2 linked regions of the Actinospica robiniae DSM 44927 genome follow. The protein of the gene in region 1 binds, or shares a complex with, the protein of each later gene. Links are inferred from orthologs where the notes say so. Each region holds a gene or a part of one and is shown in the gene's direction. Other genes may lie near its edges. The genes, in order: dnaG and dnaB.

Region 1 (3,285 bases):
ACGCCGTCTACTCGGGCAAACTCGACCTGAAGCTGCTGACCGTCCCGGAAGAGCGCGAGGCCCTGTTCGCCCGGACCCTCGGATACGCCCCGGACGCCGCCGCGCGCGAACTCGCCGAGGCCCTCGACCGCCTGCAGGCGCTGGAATGGTGGCCCACCGGCTTCGACGGTTCCTTCGCCGCGCAAGCCCGGCTCAAGCGCACCTCGAGCGAGCTGATCGGCCGCTTCTGCCGCCCGGTCGTGAGCGCCACCCGCGCCGAGCACGGACCCGGGCCGCACCGACGATACGGCGCCCGACTCGTCGTGCCGCGCGAGGTCCGGCTCGAATGCGAGCTGCTCAAGGCCGTCGCGGCCCGCTACGTCATGGAGACCGACCGCGCGCTCGCCCTGCGCCGCACCCAGAGCGATCTGATCATGGACCTCGTGGCCCGGCTCGGCGACCGCCCCGACCAGCTCGACCGGCCCTTCGCCGCCCTGCACGCCGACGCGCCGGACGACGCGGCCCGGCTGCGCGTGGTGATCGACCAGGTGGCCGGCTTCACCGACGCCTCGGCCTACGCCTGCTACCGGACGCTGCTGGTCGCCGTCGGGAAGTGACCGCCGGGTGACCGCCGGGGCGTCGTACTTGTCCGCATCCTCACCGCATCGTCACCTTGTCGGAGCCCCCCAGTAGACTCGGCGGCATGGCTGGTCGGATCAGAGACGAGGACGTGCGCGCGGTGCGCGACGCGTCTCCGATCGCTGACGTCATCGGGGAGTACCTGCAGCTGCGCACGGCCGGCGGCGGGAATCTCAAGGGCCTGTGCCCCTTCCACGACGAACGCTCCCCGTCGTTCAACGTGACCCCCGCGCGCGGCATGTACTACTGCTTCGGCTGCGGCGAGGGCGGCGACGTGATCACCTTCATCACGAAGGTGGAGGGCCTGAGCTTCAACGAGGCGGTCGAGCGCCTCGCCAAACGCGCCCGGATCGAGCTGCGCTTCGTCGAGGGGGGCTATTACAACAAACGGGTCGAGGGCGGCAGCGAGCGGGCCCGGCTGCTCGAGGCCAACCAGGCCGCCGCGCAGTACTACCGCGAGCAGCTCGGCTCCCCGGGCGCCCGGGTGGGCCGGGAGCTGCTGGCCGGCCGCGGCTTCGACCAGGGCGCGGCCGAGCGCTTCCGGCTCGGGTACGCGCCGGAGGGCTGGGACCACCTCGTCCGGCACCTGCACGGGCGCGGCTTCAGCGACAAGGAGCTGATGTCGGCCGGGCTCGCCTCGCAGGGCCAGCGCGGCCTGATCGACCGCTTCCGGCACCGGCTGATCTGGCCCATCGCGGACGTGGGCGGCGAGATCATCGGCTTCGGCGGCCGCCGGCTGAGCGAGGACAAGGAATCGCCCAAGTACCTCAACACCCCGGAGACCCCGCTCTATAAGAAGTCCTCCGTGCTCTACGGGCTCGATCTGGCCCGGCGCGAGATCGCCACCACCCAGCGCGCCGTGGTGGTGGAGGGCTACACCGACGTGATGGCCTGCCACCTGGCCGGGGAGGGCACCGCGATCGCGACCTGCGGCACCTCCTTCGGCGAGGAGCACATCAAGATATTGCGAAGGCTGACGGGGGATCGGAACCAGTTCCTCGGCGCTAAGATCGTCTTCACCTTCGACGGCGACTCGGCCGGCCAGAAGGCGGCCCTGCGCGCCTTCGCCGAGGACCAGCGCTGGGTCACCCAGACCTACGTCGCGGTCCAGCCGGACGGCCTGGACCCGTGCGACCTGCGGATGGCCCGCGGCGACGCGGCCGTGCGCGACCTGGTCGGCTCGGGCGTGCTGCTGTTCGAGTTCGTCATCCGGGCCCGGCTCGCCGAACACGACCTGGACACCCCCGAAGGCCAGGTCAGAGCCCTGCGAGCGGCCGCCCCCGTGGTGGCCGGCATCCGCGACGACGCGCTGCGCCAAGGCTACGGCCGGCAGCTGTCCGGCTGGCTCGGGCTCGAGGAGTCCTTGGTGCGGGCCGAGATCCGCCGCGCCGCCCCGCGCCGGGAGCAGGCCGCCGCCGGCGGCGCCCGGGCCCCCCAGCCGGCCCCCGCGCCCCGCATCCCGCAGGAGGCGGTCCCGGTCGCCGAACAGGTCCGGCAGCGCGAGGCGCTCAAAGTCGCGCTCCAGCACCCCAAGGCCGCCGCCGCGGCCGGCTTCGACGAGCTCGAACTCGAGGAGTTCACCGTCACCCGGTACGCCGCGATCGCCCGCGCCGTCGCCGCGGCCGGCGGCTGCGCCGGCCCGGTCGGCGAGGACGCCTTCCGCGCCGCCGTGCTCGAGCACGCCGCCGACGACCTGGAACGCCGCCTGATCAACGAACTCACGGTCGAACGCCTGCAGGCCAAGCTCAACCCGAAGCAGCCCACCGCGGTCGAGCCGCACTACGTCGCGACCGTGATCTCGGGCGTGCGCAAGGACTCCACCCTGCGCAAGATCAAGCAGATGAAGGCCGATCTGATGCGGCTGGCCGCCAACGGCGAGACCGACTCGGTCTCCGCGCTCTCCGCGAAACTCCAGACGTACCAGGCGTATGCGGACCAACTTAAGACCCGTTACGGCGTCTGAGCCGGTCAGACGCCACTTGCGCGACCCGCACCCCGTCGGGCACGAGCGTCCCTCGGGCCCCATCCGTGTCCCGGATGCCCCGAATCCCCCATCCCATACCGATAAATAGCGCAAAGTTCCGGCCTCCGGGAGGCGCAAACCCGCGCGCGTCGGGGTAGGGGAGTATCGCAAGGAACCCACAACGCCGTAGGTCTCCCTTGATCTCGGCGCGTAGCCATTGATCGCCAGTGGAAGAGCGTGCGGCGCCCGGCACGGACGCCTCGCCCGTGCACGGACCCCCCACTGGCCGGTGAAGCGGACGGAGTTCGGATGGACGGCGCGCTCGCCCGAGTGTTGACGGATCCTGATACCACCTCGACCCCGGGCTCCGCGCCGCCGAGGCGCGGCGAGCGCAGACTGCGCCTCGTCGATCCCCCGACCGAGCAGCCGGGACTCACCCCTCCGGACCGGGAGTCCCCGATGCACGACGAAGCCCAGCCGGCCGCCGCGGCGGGCACGGCGACGGACGAGCACGAGCTCGGTCTCGGCCGCGGTGAACTGCTCGCCGAGGTGGTCCAGCTCCCGCTCGCCCGCACCGAGGCGCAGACCCGCAACCTGCGCGAGCCGGACCCGGCCGAGATGGAGCAGGAGGAGCAGGAGGCCCAGCCCACCGAGAAGGAGGAGGCCGCCGCCGAAGCCCACGTGACCGCGTGGGCCGACTCGGC
Region 2 (3,107 bases), 1.3 Mb from region 1 along the record:
CGAGGTGCGCGACCTGGGCCACGCCCAGGAGCTGAAGTCGGAGCTCGAGCGGCTCAACGTGCGCCTGGCCACCCGGGCCGGCGAGTCCGGCCGGCTGTTCGGCTCGGTCACCGTGGCGGACATCGCCGACGCGGTGACGAAGTCCGGCGGCCCGGCGGTGGACAAGCGCAAGATCGAGATCACCTCGCCGATCAAGACGGTCGGCGCGCACAAGGTCTCGGTCCGGCTGCACCCGGAGGTCTCCGCGACCGTCGGAGTGACCATCGTCGCCGCCTGACGGCGGACCTGACGCGACGTCACGTCGGTTCCGGGCGCCGTCTTCTCCCGAACGGGGGAATGCGGCGCCCGGAATTTTTTGTGCACAGGCTGTGGGCATCGCCCCCGCGGCGTTGCCCAGGCCACAGGCCGCACCTGTGGCCGCCCGCGTACGTCCGGATCGGCCGTCCACCGCGCCGCCCACAGGCGCGACCCGGTTTCTCCACAAGAAGCATCAACTTATCCCCAGGTTATCCACAAGCCATGTGGATGACTGACTCGCTCTGGGGCCGCATCGGCCCTACCGTGGTTCTTCCGCACCCGCACCCGTACCCGAGAAGGAGGTCCCGCCGTGCCCGGTTACGACGGGACCGAGGTGTACGGTCCGCCGGAGCCGCCGACCGCCTTCGATCCCGGCCCCGGGCCCGGATACCACGACCCCGGCCCCCGGGCCGGCGGTCCGTCGGCCTTCGAACGCACGCCGCCGCAGGACGTCGCGGCCGAGCAGGGCGTGCTCGGCGGCATGCTGCTGTCCAAGGACGCCATCGCCGACGTCATCGACGTGGTCAAGGGCCGGGACTTCTACCAGCCCAAGCACGAGCAGATCTTCGACGCGATCCTCGACCTCTACGGCCGTGGCGAGCCCGCCGACGCCGTCACCGTCGCGAACGAGCTGACCAAGCGCAACGAGCTGGCCCGGGTCGGCGGCCCCGCCTATCTCCATACTCTGATGGAGTCGGTGCCCACCGCGGCCAACGCCGGCTACTACGCCGAGATCGTGCACGAGCGGGCCATCCTGCGCCGGCTGGTCGAGGCCGGCACCCGGATCACGCAGATGGGCTACGCCACCGACGGCTCGGACATCGACGAGATCGTCAACCGGGCCCAGTCCGAGATCTACAGCGTCACCGAGCAGCGGGCCGGCGAGGACTACGCCCCGCTGGCCGACATCATGGAAGGCGCGCTGGACGAGATCGAGTCCATCGCCAACCGCTCCGGCCAGATGACCGGCGTCCCCACCGGCTTCACCGATCTCGACAGCCTCACCCAGGGCCTGCACCCCGGCCAGATGGTCATCGTCGCGGCCCGCCCGGCCATGGGAAAGTCCACCATCGGCCTGGACTTCGCCCGCTCCTGCTCCATCAAGAACGGCCTGACCTCGGCCATCTTCTCGCTGGAGATGGGCCGCAACGAGATCACCATGCGCCTGCTCTCGGCCGAGGCCCGGGTCGCCCTGCACCACATGCGCTCCGGCACCATGACCGACGACGACTGGGCCCGCCTCGCCCGCCGCATGGGCGAGGTCTCCGCCGCCCCCCTGTTCATCGACGACTCGCCGAACATGTCGATGATGGAGATCCGGGCCAAGTGCCGCCGGCTCAAGCAGCGCCACGACCTGCGCCTCGTCATCGTCGACTACCTGCAGCTGATGAGCGGGGCCAGCGGTTCGCGCCGCCCGGAGAACCGCCAGCAGGAGGTCTCCGAGATGTCCCGTAACCTCAAGCTGCTGGCCAAGGAGCTCGAGGTCCCGATCGTCGCGATCGCCCAGCTCAACCGAGGTCCCGAGCAGCGCACCGACAAGAAGCCGATGATGTCCGACCTGCGTGAGTCCGGCTCCCTCGAGCAGGACGCCGACGTCGTCATCCTGCTGCACCGCGAGGACGCCTACGAGCGCGAATCCCCCCGCGCCGGCGAAGCAGACCTCATCATCGCCAAGCACCGTAACGGTCCGACCGCCACCATCACCGTCGCGTTCCAGGGCCACTACTCGCGCTTCGTGGACATGCAGCAGAGTTAGCGGCTGCCCGGGTGACTGAGGATCCAGCTGCGCGGACGCCCGTCATCCTCGGCATAGACGATCTCCGACCGCTCCCCAGAGCCACCCGGATCGCCCGCACCAGCCGCGACGGCATCCAACTCCTGCAGGAGCACCGCGACCAGCTCATCGACGAACTCTGGCTCGATCACGATCTCGGTGGTGACGACACCATCATGCCCGTGGTGACTCTTCTGGAAGAAGCCGCCTTCAGCGGACGACCGTTCCAGATCGGGACGGTATTCGTGCATAGCGCCAATCCGATCGGCGCGGAAACCGTCGTCCGGTTGCTCGCACGCTGGAACTACCACGTCCGACGGGCGACGGCGTAGACAGCCCTGGGATCACCCGTCGGCGGGGCGGCGGGTCCGGGGGATGACGAGCGGAGTGCCGCTCTCGGGGTCCTCGATGATGCGGGCAGGCAGGTCGAAGGCCTGCTCGACGAGCTGAGCGGTGAGGATCTCGGCGGGCGGGCCGGCTGCGAGGATGGCGCCGTCACGCATGGCGATCAGGTGGGTGGCGTAGCGGGCGGCCTGGTTCAGGTCGTGCAGGACAGCGACGACGGTGCGGCCTTCGCGGTGCAGGCGGGCGCAGAGTTCGAGGACGTCGATCTGGTGGGCCAGGTCGAGGTAGGTGGTCGGCTCGTCCAGCAGCAGCAGTTCGGTGTCCTGGGCCAGGGCCATGGCGATCCAGGCGCGTTGGCGCTGGCCGCCGGAGAGCTCGGCCATCGGGCGCTCGGCGAACTCGCGGATGCCGGTCTGTTCGAGGCATTGCTCGATGACGCGGCGGTTCTCGGCCGACTCCCGCCGCAGCGGGCCCTGGTGCGGATATCGGCCGCGGGCGACGAGTTCGCCGACGGTGATGCCGTCCGGCGTGATCGGCGCCTGCGGCAGCAGGCCGATCGTGCGGGCGACGTGGCGGCTGTGCAGGTCGTGGATGGGCGAGCCGTCCAGGGTGATCTCGCCCGCGCTCGGCTTGAGGATGCGGGCCATCGCGCGCAGGACGGTCGATTTGCCGCAGCCGTTCGGGCCGATCA

The links.
Region 2: the proteins of dnaG (region 1) and dnaB are in contact, whole or in part, in a crystal structure (PDB 2R6A), measured with the Geobacillus stearothermophilus proteins. The link is inferred for Actinospica robiniae DSM 44927 from one-to-one orthologs. Residues at the interface, in WP_049624496.1 of Geobacillus stearothermophilus: Lys456, Leu457, Leu458, Pro459, Ala460, Asn463, Ala464, Leu467, Leu535, Leu536, Ile537, Ala538, Gln544, Glu545, Asp548, Tyr549, His552; in WP_033016901.1 of Geobacillus stearothermophilus: Ser13, Glu15, Ala16, Gln18, Glu91, Leu92, Asp94, Ala95, Val96, Pro97, Thr98, Ala99, Ala100, Asn101, Tyr104, Tyr105, Ile108.

What each region holds. Positions count from the first base shown.
Region 1 is NZ_KI632511.1:4,561,350-4,564,634, reverse strand. The notes cover bases 197-3,131. They hold dnaG (DNA primase), read left to right. Parts: upstream 197-682; coding sequence 683-2,581; downstream 2,582-3,131. Other genes in these bases: ACTRO_RS19315 (RNA polymerase sigma factor), read left to right, coding at 2,891-3,131; ACTRO_RS19325 (deoxyguanosinetriphosphate triphosphohydrolase), read left to right, coding at 197-596. Outside these bases: more of ACTRO_RS19325, read left to right, coding at 1-196; more of ACTRO_RS19315, read left to right, coding at 3,132-3,285. UniProt on the Escherichia coli protein: RNA polymerase that catalyzes the synthesis of short RNA molecules used as primers for DNA polymerase during DNA replication.
Region 2 is NZ_KI632511.1:5,906,661-5,909,767, forward strand. What follows is about bases 1-2,830. They hold dnaB (replicative DNA helicase), read left to right. Parts: upstream 1-607; coding sequence 608-2,053; downstream 2,054-2,830. Other genes in these bases: rplI (50S ribosomal protein L9), read left to right, coding at 1-277; ACTRO_RS51090 (cyclic-phosphate processing receiver domain-containing protein), read left to right, coding at 2,065-2,403; ACTRO_RS25115 (ABC transporter ATP-binding protein), read right to left, coding at 2,416-2,830. Outside these bases: more of ACTRO_RS25115, read right to left, coding at 2,831-3,107. UniProt on the Escherichia coli protein: The main replicative DNA helicase, it participates in initiation and elongation during chromosome replication. Travels ahead of the DNA replisome, separating dsDNA into templates for DNA synthesis.